3 regions of the Scopulibacillus cellulosilyticus genome follow, and region 2 is predicted to be linked to each of the others. Evidence: riboswitches for the same ligand, from Rfam matches in the RefSeq annotation. Region 2 holds a riboswitch; each other region holds the start of a gene.

Region 1 (6,081 bases), on a different contig from region 2:
ATAAAGTTGTTGGTTTTCAACCTAAAGAAGCTTTAATCAATGTTATCGAAAAGCATCAGTAAAACTTGCCGATTGGCAGTATAAAAGAAAAACATGAAGTCCTTCGGGGCTTCATGTTTTTAATTTATTTCTCGGGAAATGTTGAAAACTGGCGTGACGCATCCTAATATATATAAGTATGTGTATAAAAAATTCTAAGGTGACTATATAACAAAGGAATGAACGCCAATGTCTACCTTAAAAGAAAAGCTTGATTTACTTCCGGCTCAGCCTGGATGTTATTTAATGAAAAACCAGTACGGACAAATTATTTATGTAGGGAAAGCCAAAAATTTAAAAAATCGGGTCCGCTCTTATTTTACAGGATCTCATGATGCAAAAACTCAGAGGTTAGTCAGTGATATATGCGATTTTGAATATATTGTTGTGTCATCAGAGATTGAGTCCCTTATACTAGAAATGAATTTAATAAAAAAACATGAACCTAAATATAATGTCATGTTAAAGGATGATAAGAGCTATCCCTATATCAAGTTAACATCTGAGAAGCACCCGCGCTTGATTATTACGCGGAAAGTAAAAAAGAACAGCGGGAAATATTTTGGGCCTTACCCTAATGCGACAGCTGCTTCGGAAACAAAACGGCTGCTGGATCGTCTTTATCCGCTTAGAAAATGCCGGACACTGCCGGATAGAGTTTGTCTATATTATCATATCGGTCAATGTTTAGCCCCGTGTGTCAATGATATATCTGAAGAAACATATAAAGAAATGACAGATAATATCATCCGCTTTTTAAATGGCGGTCATCAAGATGTCAAACAGGATTTAGAAAAAAAGATGGCAAAGGCGGCTGAAGAACTTAATTTTGAGCATGCTAAAGAGCTTCGCGATCAAATACGTCATATTGAAACGATCATGGAAAAACAAAATGTGCTTTTTGGTGATTTACATGACAGGGATGTTTTTGGTTATGCGATTGATAAAGGCTGGATGTGTGTCCAAGTCTTTTTTATCAGACAAGGTAAACTCATTGAACGCGACGTTTCAATTTTTCCTTTTTATCAAGAACCTGAAGAGGATCTTTTAACATATATTGGCCAATTTTACTTGCATCAAAACCATTTAAAGCCTAAAGAGATACTCATTCCTCAATCCATTAATGATCAATTAGTCAATCAGATGCTTGAAGTTCCGGTTCATCAACCAAAAAGAGGGAAGAAAAAAGAACTTGTTGAAATGGCGGAAAAAAATGCAAAGATTGCCTTGAAAGAAAAATTCGCCTTAATTGAACGGGATGAATCACGGACGATAAGAGCGGTAGAGAATTTGGGCAAGCACCTGAATATTGAAACGCCAAGACGTATAGAAACCTTTGATAATTCGAATATACAAGGTGTCCATCCTGTATCAGCAATGGTTGTTTTTGAAGACGGCAAACCTAATAAAAAAGAATATCGTAAATATAATATCAAAACCGTTAAAGGTCCTGATGATGTCGCCACAATGCGTGAAGTTGTAAGAAGACGTTATTCAAGGGTCCTAAAAGAAAAATCGCCATTACCTGATCTCATTTTGATTGACGGGGGCAAAGGGCAAATGTCAGCGGCGATTGATGTTCTGGAAAATGAATTGGGCCTTACTATCCCTGTTTGCGGATTAGTAAAAGACGAAAAACACAGAACCTCTCAGCTTGTTATGGGTGAGACGCAAGAAATTATCCCTTTGGATCGGAATAGTCAAGAATTTTATTTGCTCCAACGTATTCAAGATGAAGTCCACCGGTTTGCTATCACTTTTCATCGGCAAATTCGGGACAAAAGTATGACAAAGTCTATTTTGGATGATATCCAGGGCATTGGACCTAAGAGAAAGCAAGCCCTGCTAAAACATTTTGGATCAATAAAAAAAATTCGTGAGGCAACTGTTGAAGATCTTATAAATTCAGGACTCCCATCGAATACCGCCAAAAAGGTTAAAGACTATTTAGATAAAAATTAAAAAATCAGTTGTTTACAAAAAGATTCTTTGCTATAATACAAACTAATTTCATAAGAAGCTTTTAGTGATAGAGGCGCGGGTCTCAAGAGTAGACTATCTAAGAATATTGAGATTTGATGATGATAGTTGAAAGGGTGGCTCGCCGAAGCAGAGAAGTGCTCAATCATTTTTTTGCTGGACCTGGATTGAATAAATGCAGGGCTGTCACACTTTTTAAGAGTGTGGAGTACTATCTCAGCATGTTGTAGGAATATCAGCAGCAGTGGGTAGCGCTCACTGCTGTTTTTTTATTGCTATCTATATTCAGAATAATCGATAGTATAAGGTCTGTGCGATCACCGCCGCTTGGCGGGTTAACGATAGCCGGGTTTTCTTTCCTATTCCATCAGCTGGGAACTTATAAAAAGAGAGAGGGGAGAAATCTTAATGACGCTAACTGTTATGAAATTTGGCGGAACATCAGTTGCAAATGTAGAAAAAATAAGGCGTGCTGCACATCGTATTGAGCAAAAGGCCGACTCGGGAGAACAGGTCATTGTTGTTGTTTCGGCAATGGGAAAAACAACCGACCACTTAGTTAATTTGGCAGGAGAAATTTCTAACCGCCCGAGCAAATGTGAACTTGACCTACTCCTTTCAACAGGGGAGCAAGTTACATCCTCTTTATTAGCCATGCTATTAAAGGAAGATGGATATGATGCAGTTGCATTGACAGGGTGGCAAGCCGGGTTTTACACGGATGATACTCATGGAAATGCAAGAATATTACAAATTGAAGAAAGCAAAATTTCCGAATATCTTGAGCAGCAAAAAATTGTAGTTGTGGCAGGGTTTCAAGGAGTGACCCAATCAGGACAGGTCACAACATTAGGCAGGGGAGGCTCAGATACATCAGCAGTTGCGCTTGCATCAGCATTTGCTGCTGATCTTTGTGAAATTTATACCGATGTTACCGGTGTTTTTACGGTTGATCCGAGATATGTAGAAACTGCAAGAAAGCTTGATGAAATTAGTTATGATGAAATGTTAGAAATGGCCTATTTAGGTGCAGGAGTCTTGCATCCAAGAGCCGTTGAATATGCAAAGAACGATAAAATTAAGCTGGTTGTAAGATCTTCATTTTCAAATGAGGAAGGGACTATGGTTAAGGAGTGTGTATCAATGGAAAACCAACGGGCTGTAAGAGGATTAGCTTTTGAAAAACATGTTACTAAGTTGACACTTTTAGATCTGCCAAATGACAAAGACACGCTGTCAAAGGTTTTTAATATTTTAGCCAATGCACAAATTAATGTTGATATTATTATTCAAAATGTTTTTAAAGATGAAGTGACAAACCTTTCTTTTACAATTGATGATAGTTCACTTGCGGATGCTTTAGACGTACTTAACCAAGCCAAAAGGATTCTTCGCTTTAGTGAAATTGATATTGAATCTAATTTAGCTAAAGTATCGATTATTGGATCTGGAATGACATCAAATCCTGGAGTAGCTGCGAAAATGTTTACCACATTAAATGACGATGGAATAAGAGTGAAAATGGTTAGTACTTCAGAAATTAAGGTTTCTACCATTGTAGATGAAAAAGACCTGTCGCTGTCGTTAAATATTTTGCATCAGGCTTTTGAACTGGAAGAAAAAGAAGTTATAGTAAATTGATAATAGGGGAATATAAAAAAATGAGGCTGTCGAATAGTTCGACAGTCCCGTTTTATACTTTATCATTTTTTTGTGAGCTGTTTATAGGTCTAATCATATCCTTAAAGTCCCACTTAACATGAAAGGTTACATGTTTTACCTTTGCGTTTCTTGGTTCAGCAAAGGCTTCTGCCACACAATTTAATTGCCTTTGGAGCTGTTCTGCAAGAAAACCGGCCTCCAGGGAAAATGAGGTATTCGGGTCATCTTTCATCCGGGCTTCAATCAGATCTGATGACAGGTGAAAAGTTATTTTATCTTTTTGCTGATCGGCGACAGTCAGTGTGCCCCAAGCCGCATATGTAAAGAAAGCAACGATGTCTTCTATGGTATCGAGAGGGTATTGGCGGGCCAGTTTTCTGCCGGACCAATAAAGAATTGGCGAAAGTTCTTCACCAAGCAATTCAGGCAACAGAGCATTTCTTAATAATTCGTAACCGAATGCAGAAATTGTCGCATCACCGTAATATTCGGGTTTAGGATATGTAATTTTTGTCATGTTGTATCTCCTCCATCCATTTTATTATAACGAGTAATCAAAAAAAGCTCTATGACAAATGTTCGAAAACGACATTCTTTATTGCCTTGACTGGTTATAGTGATGGGAGTACAATGAACTTGTTACATTTACCAAACTTTTTGTTTGAGGTTGCAGATTCCCGCCATATGGCAAAAAACAACCAAATTCGACAAACTGTCCAAATCATAGGAAAAGGGGGAAAATTAATGGCACAACGGGATTTTGTTAGCCGCAGGCTACACTCATTTTTAGGACTCGTTCCAATTGGATTGTTCCTAGTTGTACACTTGACGGTCAATTACTTTGCAACAAGAGGGCCGGAATCATTTAACAAGGCAGCCGGATTTATGGAAAGCTTGCCGTATTTACTTTTCTTGGAAATCGTTTTCATCTATCTGCCAATTATATTCCATGCGATCTATGGTGTTTATATTGCTTTTCAAGCAAAAACCAACGTTAATCGCTATGGATTTTTCCGTAACTGGATGTTCTTTCTGCAACGCTGGTCCGGAATTTTCTTAGTTATTTTTCTTGCATGGCACATTTGGGAAACGAGAATTGCAATGGCTTTAGGAACAACACTTAACTATGATATGATGGCTAATATTTTGGCTAATAAAGGCATGTTAGTCTTCTATATTATCGGTATATTAGCTGCTGTATTCCATTTTTCTAATGGTTTATGGTCTTTCTGTGTGCACTGGGGACTTATCGTAAGTCCAAGAGCACAACGTATTACTACATATGCTACTGTTGTCGTGTTTATATTATTAGCTTATGTCGGCATACGTGCGGTATTTGCATTTACTAATCCTGGATTAGCATTTTAGTAGGGAGTGAGCCACTATGAGTAAAGGAAAAATTATCGTTGTTGGCGGTGGGCTGGCAGGACTAATGGCAACAATTAAAGCTGCCGAAGCCGGCGTTGCTGTAGATCTCTTTTCAGTAGTTCCAGTTAAGCGCTCACATTCTGTTTGTGCCCAAGGTGGCATTAACGGTGCCGTTAATACAAAGGGTGAAGGCGATTCACCTTGGATACACTTTGATGATACGGTTTACGGCGGTGATTTTCTTGCGAATCAAGCGCAAGTAAAAGCCATGTGTGAAGCTGCCCCCGGCATTATTTATTTAATGGACCGCATGGGGGTTATGTTCAGCAGGACACCTGAAGGGTTATTAGATTTCAGACGCTTTGGCGGCACGCAGCACCACCGGACAGCTTTCGCTGGTGCGACAACCGGCCAACAATTGTTATACGCTTTAGATGAACAAGTTCGCCGTCATGAAGTCGCCGGGCTTGTTAACAAATATGAGTACTGGGAATTCCTTTCTGCTGTTGTTGATGATGAACAAGTATGTAAAGGGATTGTTGCTCAAGATCTTAAATCCATGGAAATTAAATCTTTTGCGGCTGATGCTGTTATTATGGCGTCCGGCGGCTGCGGAATTATTTTTGGCAAGTCAACAAACTCTATGATTAATACTGGTACTGCTTCTTCCGCGCTGTATCAGCAAGGTGTTTATTATGCCAATGGAGAATTTATTCAAATCCATCCGACTGCTATTCCCGGCGATGATAAGCTTCGTTTGATGAGTGAATCAGCGCGCGGTGAAGGCGGAAGAGTATGGACATACAAAGATGGCAAACCTTGGTACTTCCTGGAAGAAAAATATCCGGCTTATGGCAACCTTGTTCCTCGTGATATTGCAACACGTGAGATCTTTGATGTTTGTGTTAACCAAAAACTCGGCATTAATGGCGAAAATATGGTTTACTTAGATTTATCACATAAAGATCCTCATGAATTGGATGTCAAACTTGGCGGCATTATTGAGATTTATGAAAAATTTGTCGGCGAGGA
Region 2 (6,081 bases):
CGGACAATTATTATTGGATGTCTGTAAGCTGACGCCCGCTCATATCGTTGTAACATTTGTTGTAATTGGGGCATTGCTGGATGCATTCGGTTTATACGATCAGCTGATTGAATTTGCCGGAGCAGGAGCAACGGTTCCGATTACAAGCTTTGGTCATTCATTATTACATGGGGCAATGGCTGAAGGAAAAGAGCATGGATATATTGGCATTGCAATGGGTATCTTTAAACTAACCTCTGCAGGTATAACTTCCGCTATTTTATTTGGATTTATTGTTGCCTTAATTTTTAAACCGAGAGGGTGATTCCAATGAAGCGGCATGTCATTTTAATAACCGATGGCGATAAATACGCACGCGAGGCGGTAGAGCATACCGCAAAAGTACTTGGCTGCCGCTGTATATCGCAATCTGAAGGAAACCCGACACAACTAAGCGGTGAGGAGCTTGTTAAATTTATTCAACAAACACCTTATGATCCAGTGCTTGTCATGTTTGATGATTGCGGATTTAAAGGCAAAGGTCCGGGTGAGGCCGCCTTGGAGTATGTAGCAACACACCCCTCAATCAATGTGCTCGGCGCTATTGCGGTAGCTTCCCATAGCAGTTTTCGTGAATGGACAAGAGTTGATGTCAGCATTGATCAGTTTGGCGAATTAACAGAATACGGGGTTGATAAAGAAGGGCTTGCTGATTTAGAAATCGGCAGAATTTCCGGCGATACAGTTTATGTTCTGGATCATCTAAATATCCCGGTTATTGTTGGCGTAGGCGATATAGGCAAAATGAGGGGGCTTGATAAAGTTGAAAACGGATCTCCTATAACAACGAAAGCAGTTGAAATCATTTTAGAAAGGAGTGGTTATCATCGCAACCAATCAGAAAGAAAAAAAACCGATCTCTAAAAGAATTAAAGATAATGAACAATACTTAACAAACCAGCTTGATATCGGTGCTACTAACTTTGACGTCGGCGTACGCAAGATGAAAGTCCTTAATGAAGAGATTCAAGTGTATTATTGCAACTCACTATGCAATTCAGAAATGGTCATTTTGTTATTTAGGGAACTCATGAGAATGGTTAACACCCATCGGCCAAATGTGAAGACGAAAGATGTCATTAAAAACCACTTAGCTCATGAACAAGTGATGGAAATTAAAACATTGGATGAAGTTTTGCTTTATATGCTATGCGGTTTAATCATTGTTCTCATTGACGGCGAGACGATCGGGTTTGCTGTTGATGTTCGGAATTATCCAGGCCGGACGCCGGAAGAGCCGGATGTTGAAAAGGTTATTCGCGGCTCGAAGGATGGTTTTGTTGAAAATATTATTTTGAATGCAGGACTGATTCGCAGACGGGTTCGTGACGAAAATTACCGGAATGAGCTTATAAGAGTTGGAAAACGTTCTAAAACAGATGTTTGTCTAAGTTATATAAAGGACGTTGCAAATCCCGGGCTTCTAAAGACAATAAAAAAAGAACTTAAACAGATAGAAATTGATGGTATTCCAATGGGTGATAAAACGATTGAGGAATTTATCGTCAAGCAAGGCTTTAACCCTTATCCATTAGTAAGGTATACAGGACGGCCTGATGTAGCTGCTGAACACATATTAGAAGGGCATATCGTCATGATTGTTGATACGTCACCAAGTGTTGTCATTTTGCCAACGACATTATTTCACCATGTTCAACATGCTGAAGAATACTTACAAACGCCATCATCAGGCGCTTTTCTTAGATGGGTCAGGTTTATAGCGATGCTTGCCTCTGTTTTTCTTGTTCCTTTTTGGTATTTGCTTGTTCAGGAGGGGTCACTGCTCCCTCATTGGCTAAGCTTTATTGGTCCAAATAAACATACTTACCATATACCAATCTTCTTGCAAATTTTACTTGCTGAATTTGGAATTGAAGCATTGCGAATGGCTGCTATACACACGCCGACAGCACTTTCAACGGCGCTCGGCTTGATCGCGGCTATTTTAATCGGTCAGGTAGCCATTCAGGTTGGAATATTTTTACCTGAAGTTATCCTTTACACGTCAATTTCAGCTGTTGGCGGGTTCGCCACTCCGAGTTATGAGCTGAGTTTGGCAAATAAAATGGTTAGAGTGTTCCTGATTATAGTTACGGCTATTTTTGACGTTCCTGGATTTGCCGTTGGAACGACTTTAATAATTATTTTCCTAGCCCAAATCAAAAATATTAACACACCATATCTCTGGCCGTTTATACCTTTTAATCCAAAAGCCTTATTTAATATAATGGTAAGAACCGCAATGCCGACTGCTTATTCAAGACCGAGCATTGTAAGGTCCATTGATGATTCAAGACAACCAAGTAAAACAGACTGATGAACCCGCCGATTGGCGGGTTTTTCCCATATAGCTGTTCAAAAAAGTGATTGTATGTTCAAATAAGGTGTGATATAATTCAAAATAAATTTTTATATAACCTCATCATTTGAGGAGTATGGGGCGCAAAACGAATCAGTACGGTATCGAGCAACGGGCAGCTATGAAGATGTCGGAAAGGTCAATTTGCCGAAGCAAATCATTTTGCCCAAAAAATGATTTGCTGGGTTAATGCTGAAGAAGCATTAAACTGTCACTGCTATAATATAAGTAGTGGAGTACTATTCCGACTAATGAGGTACCGGCACAAGCTTATGTACTTCGTTGCATAAGCTTTCTTTGCTCTATCAATTATATCTAGGCAGCATGAAGCGGCTCAACGCAGGTGCCAAGATAAGGAAGATAGTATAAGAGCAGCAAAGCGAGTCTGCGATCAGAGTGAGCTAGTGAGACTTGTGCTCTGGAGTACTAAGCGGTTGACTTCGCCGGGAGGCTTGTCACCAGCCAAGTTTCCTTTATTTTCATCATGTTGGAGTAGTGCCCGCCTAGGAAAGGGGAATATTTTTTATGCGAGGCACACAAGAAGTTAATGAGAATGGTCATCTTACAATTGGCGGTGTAGACACTGTAAAGTTAGTTAGGGAATATGGTTCACCGCTATATGTTTACGATATTGCATTAATTAAGGAAAAGGTGGCAGAATTTAAAAAAGCTTTTTCGCGGCGTGAAGTACCGTGGCAAGTGGCATATGCCAGCAAAGCTTTTTCCTCAATTGCCATGATACAACTTATAAATGAATTAGATTTATCATTGGATGTTGTATCCGGAGGTGAATTGTATACTGCTGTTAAGGCGGGATTTCCGCCTGAACGGATTCACTTTCATGGAAATAATAAGACACCGGATGAACTTAAACTGGCTTTAGATGAAAAAATAGGAACAATTATTGTTGATAATTTTTATGAATTAACTTTATTGGATCAACTTTGCGCGGAACGTCATCAAACGATTGATGTTCTTTTAAGGACGACGCCCGGTGTCGAAGCACATACCCACACTTACATTATGACTGGTCAAGAGGATTCTAAATTTGGATTTAACCTTAATAACGGCAGCTTAGAAGAGGCGATACAGATGACCAGTGATTCGCCGAATATTGTATTAAAGGGGCTTCATTGCCATATTGGCTCGCAAATTTTTAATGATAAAAGTTTTGCGCAAGCAATTAACAAAATGTTTCAGAAGTTTGATAAATGGAGAAAACAATATGGTTTTCAGTTGAATGTTTTAAATGTGGGCGGCGGCTTTGGTATTAAATATTCTGAAGAAGACGAACCGCTAATGATTGAAAAATTTGTTGATACAATTGTCGATACGGTTATTGAAGAATGTAACAGGCTTAGTATGGCTTATCCGGAAATCTGGGTGGAACCGGGCAGAATTTTAGTTGGTGAAGCGGGAACAACCCTTTATACGATAGGTGCTTTCAAAGATATTCCCCAAACAAGAAAGTATATTTCTGTAGATGGCGGAATGACGGATAATCTGAGACCGGCCCTTTATCAGGCTAAATATGAATGCATGGTAGCTAATAAGGCACTGGCACCCGCTGATGATACAGTAACGGTTGCGGGTAAGTGCTGCGAAAGCGGAGATATTTTAATCTGGGATGCTAAACTGCCGAAAGTAACAGAGCCTAACGATATTCTTGCTGTTTTTTGTACAGGAGCTTACGGATATGCGATGGCAAACCATTATAACCGTATTCCGAAACCTGCGGTCGTATTTGTCGAAAATGGATCAGCACAACTGGTTATTCAAAGAGAAACATACGAGGATTTAATTAAACATGAATTACCGCTGATTCAATCAGTTTTAGTTAATAATTAGACAAAAGACAGCTTTTTTGTGTATAATAGATTTACAAACAGTGATGTTGAACATGTACTAATTGAATATAAGTATGCCTTCGGGGTTGGGTGAAATTCCCTACCGACGGTGATGAAGCAAATTCTGCTTCTAAGTCCGTGACCCGTGCGAGTGAAACTCAAGCGGTGGATCTGGTGAAAAACCAGAACCGACAGTAAAAGTCTGGATGGGAGAAGGCCGATGTTTTCTGATACTATCAGGATTTATATCTATGTATATTGTTTAAGGACTAATCATAGATATATAAGATAAGAGATAGTATAAGTAAAACTGCGAATCATAACGGATACTATAAAAATAGGTTATCTATGCTTATTTTTATGGCTTATTTCCTATGGAATCGTTTGAACCCCGAGGACAATTGTTCTCGGGGTTTTTGGTGTTCATTGTTTTCTTATGAAGGGAGTGAAGAGTGTGTCTGATATTGAGTACATGTCATTGGCTTTAAATATGGTTAAAGGAACCTCAGGACAAACAAGCCCGAATCCTGCCGTAGCAGCTATTGTTGTTAATCATGGTCGAATCGTCGGTTTAGGTGCTCATTTAAAAGCTGGAGAAGCACATGCGGAAGTACATGCTTTAAATATGGCGGGTCAAAAGGCGAAAGGCGGAACGATATATGTGACGCTGGAACCTTGCAGCCATTTTGGGAAAACGCCGCCGTGCGCTGATTTAATTATTGAAAAGGATATCTCGCGGGTTGTTATTGCAACAGTTGATCCCAATCCTCAAGTTGCCGGAACAGGTATAAAAAAATTAGAAGATGCCGGAATTGAGGTTACGGTTGGAGTCATGGAGGATGAGGCTCGTCAATATTATCAAAGCTTTTTTCATTATATTAAAACCAAAAAACCTTATGTAACAATAAAAATGGCTGTCAGCTTAGATGGGAAAATGGCAACTGCAAGCGGTGAAAGTAAGTGGATTACCGGCCCAGAAGCGAGAAAGGACGGACATTACTTAAGGCATACACACGATGCGATTTTAGTTGGCATTGGTACTGTGTTAGCTGATAACCCGTCACTGACAACGCGCCTTGACGATCATCAAGGCCGTCACCCTATCCGGATCATATTGGATCGCCATTTAAGAACACCGATCGAGGCAATTATAGTAAATGATGGCCTTGCGCCAACATGGATTTTAACTTCTAAAGAGCATGAAAATAGTCAAAAAGCAGCGGACTTAAAAACCCGGGGTGCCAATATATACTATTTTGAAAATTTATCCATTTATAACGTTCTCACCTTTTTAGGCCAAAAAGAAATCGTTACCTTGCTTGTAGAAGGAGGCTCAAGTGTCCATGACGCATTTCTTCAAACAGGTAAAGTGAATCAAATCATCGCTTATATCGCACCAAAAATTATAGGCGGTCAGGATGCTTTAACAGCTTTTGGCGGAAAAGGTGCAGCCAGTCTGGCAGATGCGCTGCCTCTGGAATTTGAAGAAATGACAAAGATAGGGAACGATTTGAAAATTGTTGCTCATGTAAAGGGGGAATAATTAACATGTTTACCGGAATTATTGAAGAAATAGGGACAATAAGAATGATTGAGCAATCAGGAGATGCTGTCGTTATGACGATTGAAGCTCCGCAAATTATAAAGGATGTTTCATTAGGCGATAGTATAGCGGTTAACGGTGTCTGTTTAACGGTTAATCATTTTCAGGACAGTATTTTTACCGTTGACTTAATGCCTGAGACGGTAAAAGCAACATCCCTCAGCCAATGCCGGACAGGCTCTAAAGTGAATTTAGAAAGGGCGATGGCGGCTAACGGCCGGCTTGGCGGCCAT
Region 3 (6,081 bases), on a different contig from region 2:
ACATTCACATGAAAACCTGCCGATAATAGCTGGTTTGCCATACCTCTTCCCATCACACCTGTTCCGATAAAACCTATCTTTGTATGATGATTCAAAAAGATCCCCTCCATTTTCTATCATTAGATATATAAGGAACTTCTTTTCTTCATCTTGCCATTAAACATACTCATCTGGATCAATCTTACACTCTTTTAACGGAATCACTTTTGTTTTCTTAACTATTTTATAACCAAACCATAACACGAGAAAGAGCGGAATACCAAGATAAGCGACAACGAGGCTCATCCAATCTATATGGCTTCCAAGGAAGGCTTGGTAGTCTTGTGCAAGTATAACGATTAAACAGACAAGGAATCCAAATATCGGTCCAAAAGGATACCATTTTGCTCTGTATGGCAGATCTTTAACATTATATCCTTGAGCGACATAAGCCTTACGGAAACGATAATGGCTGACCGCAATACCAATCCAGAAAATAAATCCTGTAACCCCTGCGGCATTTAACAGCCAATTATAAATCGCGCCGTCTCCAAATATAGAAGCCAAGAAAGCAAGCGCCCCGACAATAGCTGTAGCTATTAACGACCAAACAGGTACGCCGCGTTTATTTAACTTTGCGAATATCTTCGGTGCCTGACCGTCTTTCGCCATCGCGTACAGCATACGGGTCGAAGCGTAAAGACTGGAGTTGCCGGCTGACAGTACCGCGGTTAAAATAACAGCGTTCATGACTGAAGCGGCAAAGGCAAGCCCTGCTTTCTTAAATACTAAAGTAAATGGACTGACCATAATATTTTGGCTCATTAAGCTATGAGTCGTATATGGAATGATCATGCCTATAACGAAAATCGCAAAAATATAAAAGAGCAGAATCCGCCAGAAGACGCTGCGAATCGCGCGCGGGATATTTTTTCTTGGATTTTCACTCTCTCCTGCCGCAACACCTACTATTTCTGTACCTTGGAAGGAAAATCCTGCCGCCAAGAAGATCGCAAATACAGCTGAAGCTCCCCCGTGGAACGGCGCATCACCGACAGTAAAATTCTTAAAGCCTGCGGCATGTCCATTCATAATACCAAAAATCATTAATAAACCAACAATAATAAATATAATAACGGTCGCTACTTTAATAAAAGCAAACCAGTATTCACCTTCACCATATCCTCTTACGGAAAGGTAATTGATAGCAAACATGATGACTAAAAATAATGCACTCCATAATAGAGACGGGCTGTGCGGAAACCAAAACTTCATAACGAGTGCAGCAGCAGACAATTCGGTAGCTAAAGTTATTGCCCAGCTGTACCAATAATTCCAGCCAAGCGCAAATCCGAGCGCCGGATCGATAAACCTCGTCGCATACGTGCTGAATGAGCCGCTCGTCGGCATAAATGCTGCCAATTCTCCTAAGCTTGTCATAATGAAATAAACCATAATACCGATAATAATATATGCTAATAACGCGCCTCCGGGACCTGCGGTGTGAATAGCTGTGCCGCTTCCGAGAAACAGTCCTGTACCAATTGAGCCGCCTAAAGAAATCATTGTCAGATGTCGGGCTTTCAACCCTCTCTTCAGGTCAGCCGAATGAGCGGATTGTGCGTTTATTGATTGCTTAGATTGTTTCGTCATACCTTTCACCCCTTTTCAAAAGCATTTATGATGTGTTTGAAAATATTTTGTAATTTTTCAATTATTATAATAACCTATAATAACTAAATAAAAAAGCCCGCCTCTTAATCAAGAGACGGACTTTTTCCGCGGTACCACTCTAATAGTTCTTCAATTGAAGAACCTCTTATATCTGATAACGGGATGCCCCGGCAAATTCTAGTAAACATCATGATGTCGTTCAAACAGCTTCTCGAAAGTGCGGTTCATTATTTTCTAGCGCCAGGCTTCCACCATTCCCCGGCTCGCTATTGCATCAAAAATAACTACTCTCTTTGTCATCGAATGATATTCTAAGTTGTTTAAGATATTTAAAAGTATAAAACAAATTACTTTTTTGTCAACTGATTATCAGATGTAAAATATCGCCATTACTTAGTCTATCTTCCTATCAAAGTCGCATTGCTTAAGGGGAATCACTTTTGTCTTTTTAATAAACTTATATCCGAGCCAAACTATTAAGAAGATCGGAATGCCAATATAGGACACAAATAACCCGTTCCAATCGATATGTCCGCCGAGAAAGGCACTATAATTCTGCCCGATAACAACAATCATACAGACGATAAATGCAAATATCGGACCAAACGGAAACCATTTTGCACGATACGGCAAATCATTGAGATCCCGCCCCTGGGCAACATAAGCTCTACGGAAACGATAATGGCAGACTGCAATGCCAAGCCAAGCGATAAATCCCGATAACCCGGAAATATTTAAGAGCCATGTATAAACAATACCGTCTCCGAAAATCGATGCAAGAAAAGCAAACGCACCAATTAAGGCCGTAATAATAAGCGCCCAAATCGGCACACCGCGTTTATTAACTTTTGTTAAAAAGCGGGGTGCTTTTCCCTCTTTGGCCAGTGCATAAAGCATACGTGTTGATGCATATAATCCAGAGTTACCGGAAGATAAAACAGCCGTTAAAATAACTGCGTTCATCACAGATGCCGCAAAAGCGAGTCCCGCCTTTTTAAAGACAAGCGTGAACGGACTGACCATAACACTTTCGCTTGCTAAGCTTTTATTTGTGTAAGGAATAATTAAACTAATCACTAAGATCGCTAATACGTAAAACAATAGAATGCGCCAAAAAACACTTTTCATCGCGCGGGGAACGGTTTTTTCAGGGTCATCACTTTCACCGGCGCTGACACCCAAAAGCTCGGTTCCTTGGAAAGAGAATCCAGCCGCTAAGAAAATGCCGAAAGTCGCAAGGATCCCGCCATGAAAAGGCGCATCTCCAATTGTAAAGTTTTTAAACCCTACTGTATTGCTGTGAAAGATACCCAGTATCATTAAAATACCGACAATAAGAAAGATGATAACCGTGGCAACTTTAATAAAGGCAAACCAATACTCAGACTCACCATAAGATTTTACGGATAAAAAATTAAGAAGAAAAATAATAACTAAAAACAAAGCACTCCAAAACAATGATGAGCTGTGAGGAAACCAAAATTTCATGACAAGTGTCGCTGCAGAAAGTTCAGCTGCAATCGTAATTGCCCAGTTAAACCAATAATTCCAGCCTAAAGCAAATCCGAAAGCCGGATCGACATACCTGGTAGCATAAGTGCTGAATGAACCGCTCGTCGGCATGTAAGCCGCAAGTTCCCCCAGACTGGTCATTAGAAAGAATACCATTATACCAATAATTAGATAAGCTGCAAGCGCCCCGCCTGGTCCGGCCGAATGAATCGACCCGCCGCTGGCTAGGAAAATACCGGTACCGAGCGCTCCGCCTAACGAAATCATCGTTAAGTGGCGCGACTTAAGGCCTCTCTTTAACTCATTTGAATTATTTTCAGGCTGATTGTCATCCATTATCATTATCAAATCTCCTTTTCCTTTTAGAGGATGTTCAAAAAGTCCGGGAAACATGTCCTCCCTTTTGAACTCACACTTTTAGAATGGGAAGGAGAAGGGTAAAAAAATACCGTCGAAAGAAGCTCTCGACGGCATTAAGAAGCCCTCATCATACCTTCCATCGATAGCTCAACACGCAAGGATTACTCACGTGACAGTTCTGCCCCTATTCGGAAACAGCCCCAGCCCGTCCAGTAAGAGAAACCTGAATGAACTTCGGCGATTTTTCCTTTCATGCAAACTCTTAAACTTCTCTTAGTCTCCTCTGCATTACTGATAAAAACCGCGACCTCTACCTCACCTAACTTAACTTATATGATGAGGATTTTGTGTCTATTCAATTAAAATTTCATTGTATATGACAATATTTAAATTGGCAATGGTATATGGTACGCTGGCAATAAAATAGTTCGATAGGCGGTTTTCAGCTGCTGCTTATTGACCTCTGTCTAATTTAACCAGTGATATATCCAGATTATTAATATAAGACTTTTTATATATAATAACATATGGCGATATGTTAATAAAAGAGATTTAGTAAAAAGGTTTATGTTTCCAAGAAAACAAGCTTGTAAGTTTGTTATGATGACAAGCGTTGTTAAGATAGAAATTACAAAACCTTGGTTTTATTATACCTAATTCAAAATAGTCTTCGAAAATCCTTTTATTTTCCCCAAATATGAAAATGATAAACCTTTTTAATTTAAAAAAATTAAAAACCATTCTATCAGTATTTTTTTACTTATTTAATATGCTCAGTTAAGTAGTCAATAGGGATTTCAAATTAAAGAAGAAAGACAAACCTTTTCTTTCTTGTAAGATATTCTAACATTAAAATATAATAAAGTTTAAAAAAGTCAAGGATTTAATCTTTTAAAAGGGGGACCTTTTGTGAATTTTGTTGAAATAGAATTTTTGTTTTTGGCTACAATGGCAATATTATATAGTCTTTTTTCAATTTTTGTAAGTCTCTTACTGTATATAAAAAAACAAATTGCCTTAAATAAATTTAATTTTAAGAGGAGTTTTTTTAATTGGATTGATGACTTTAAAAGTTCAATTAAAAGGGGTAGAGAGGTACTTAATGCAATTAAATTAAGCAATAAATATCGTAATAAAATTTTTAATAGTATTTTTGTACTTAGTACCTTATCTAAAACAAAATGGCGATTAGTCATTTATGGATTATCCTTTGGAACAGTAGTTTTCTTTGCCACTTTTGGGCTTTATTTAAATAGAATGCCCTTAGCTTTAAGAATATTAATTATTATAATGATTATTATTCTAGCTTATGGTTTTGGAGAATACATAAGTGCTCCATTTTTAAAAGTTTCAACTGTAAAGTCAAACAAATTCCCAAACAAAATTCATAAGATTTTTACTGTCATATTTTCAAACTATATAAAACTATGCCTTCTGGCTTTATTTTGTATTACTATTCTTGAAGTTAATATTGAAAATAACGGGGGTAATTTATTTTCTTTATTAATTACTGTAATCCTTACAACAATTTATTCTTGTTTATATTTAAAATTTGCAATTGATAGCACCAGGAATTGGTTATTTCATATAATAATCTTTTTATTTATGATCTGTTGGGTTTTCTTCATAATTGGGGTGGCTTTTGGTTCATATTATTTAGAACATAATGATGTTTTCAATATGTTCTCTTCGAAGGAAGTAATTTTACTAAACCATAACTTCAAATGGAAACATCTGTATTATATGATAAGCATGGGTTTAACACCTTTATTCTCTTTACAATCTAAATTTAATATACAGAATCCATTAACGTTAATTACTTTGCTAGAGTACTTATTAGGATATATATTTACAGCCATATTTGTAGGCTTTTTTGTATCATATTTCTCGACAAAATTTAATGAAAAACTAAAAAGGTAAACGGACATTAAGTAATAAATGAGTTTCAATGTGAATTTTTTATTAAAATTTAATTCTCATATATAAGCCTCCCATTCTAACGGGAGGCTATACAGAGTTTACATCGAAGTATCTTTTGACTTGTTTCTTGACATACTTGCTGATTTGAAGCCGGCGAACAATAAGACAGCCGCAATGATTAAATGCAGAACCGTGTCTGCCGGAAGCAGCATCATACCCATAATATTTTGGGTAAATAAACCCGCCAAAAACATTAGCGAGTAGATAGCTCCGAATACTTTCGCGCATAATGAGCTGCGCGCTTCATTACTGCTGCTAAGCAGCATCACAATGCCGGAAATAAGATGCACCATATTGTGATTCATCGTTAATGAGAAAAACCCTTCAAACGGCACAAAGTATCCGACTATTCCTATGACAAGAAAAATAAAGCCTAGTAAACGCACTGTATGCTTTGCCATAAAACTTTCACCTCTTTAAAAAAGATTGCTAAATTTAATTTCACGATAACAATCCTTTCCAATTAAGGCGCATTTTATACTGTTATAATGCGTTGATTTATACTACTAGTTTACTTTAATCAATCTTTTTAATCAGCGGACTCAATTTCAACTCTTCCAGGTTATGGGCACCAAT

Evidence for each region. A riboswitch is a leader RNA that binds a small molecule or an ion and turns the genes downstream of it on or off. The one in region 2 is predicted to bind lysine.
Region 1: it holds a riboswitch for lysine, as region 2 does, so the genes downstream of both, ACFQRG_RS12180 (aspartate kinase) here and lysA (diaminopimelate decarboxylase) in region 2, are expected to answer to the same signal.
Region 3: it holds a riboswitch for lysine, as region 2 does, so the genes downstream of both, ACFQRG_RS02825 (amino acid permease) here and lysA (diaminopimelate decarboxylase) in region 2, are expected to answer to the same signal.

What each region holds. Positions count from the first base shown of each region.
Region 1 covers NZ_JBHTCO010000014.1:186,449-192,529, forward strand. The annotation lists gene trxA (thioredoxin) at 1-62, shown strand, start outside; gene uvrC (excinuclease ABC subunit UvrC) at 229-2,001, shown strand; lysine riboswitch at 2,062-2,241, shown strand; gene ACFQRG_RS12180 (aspartate kinase) at 2,428-3,660, shown strand; gene ACFQRG_RS12185 (YslB family protein) at 3,713-4,198, opposite strand; gene ACFQRG_RS12190 (succinate dehydrogenase cytochrome b558 subunit) at 4,426-5,049, shown strand; gene sdhA (succinate dehydrogenase flavoprotein subunit) at 5,066-6,081, shown strand, end outside.
Region 2 covers NZ_JBHTCO010000001.1:112,184-118,264, forward strand. The annotation lists gene spoVAE (stage V sporulation protein AE) at 1-304, shown strand, start outside; gene spoVAEA (stage V sporulation protein SpoVABEA) at 304-903, shown strand; gene ACFQRG_RS00580 (spore germination protein) at 857-2,356, shown strand; lysine riboswitch at 2,466-2,648, shown strand; gene lysA (diaminopimelate decarboxylase) at 2,924-4,246, shown strand; FMN riboswitch at 4,318-4,467, shown strand; gene ribD (bifunctional diaminohydroxyphosphoribosylaminopyrimidine deaminase/5-amino-6-(5-phosphoribosylamino)uracil reductase RibD) at 4,700-5,788, shown strand; gene ribE (riboflavin synthase) at 5,794-6,081, shown strand, end outside.
Region 3 covers NZ_JBHTCO010000003.1:82,310-88,390, forward strand. The annotation lists gene ACFQRG_RS02815 (NAD(P)-dependent oxidoreductase) at 1-110, opposite strand, end outside; gene ACFQRG_RS02820 (amino acid permease) at 157-1,632, opposite strand; T-box leader at 1,741-1,962, opposite strand; gene ACFQRG_RS02825 (amino acid permease) at 2,047-3,507, opposite strand; lysine riboswitch at 3,661-3,846, opposite strand; gene ACFQRG_RS02830 (hypothetical protein) at 4,435-5,445, shown strand; gene ACFQRG_RS02835 (DUF4383 domain-containing protein) at 5,544-5,906, opposite strand; gene fni (type 2 isopentenyl-diphosphate Delta-isomerase) at 6,022-6,081, opposite strand, start outside.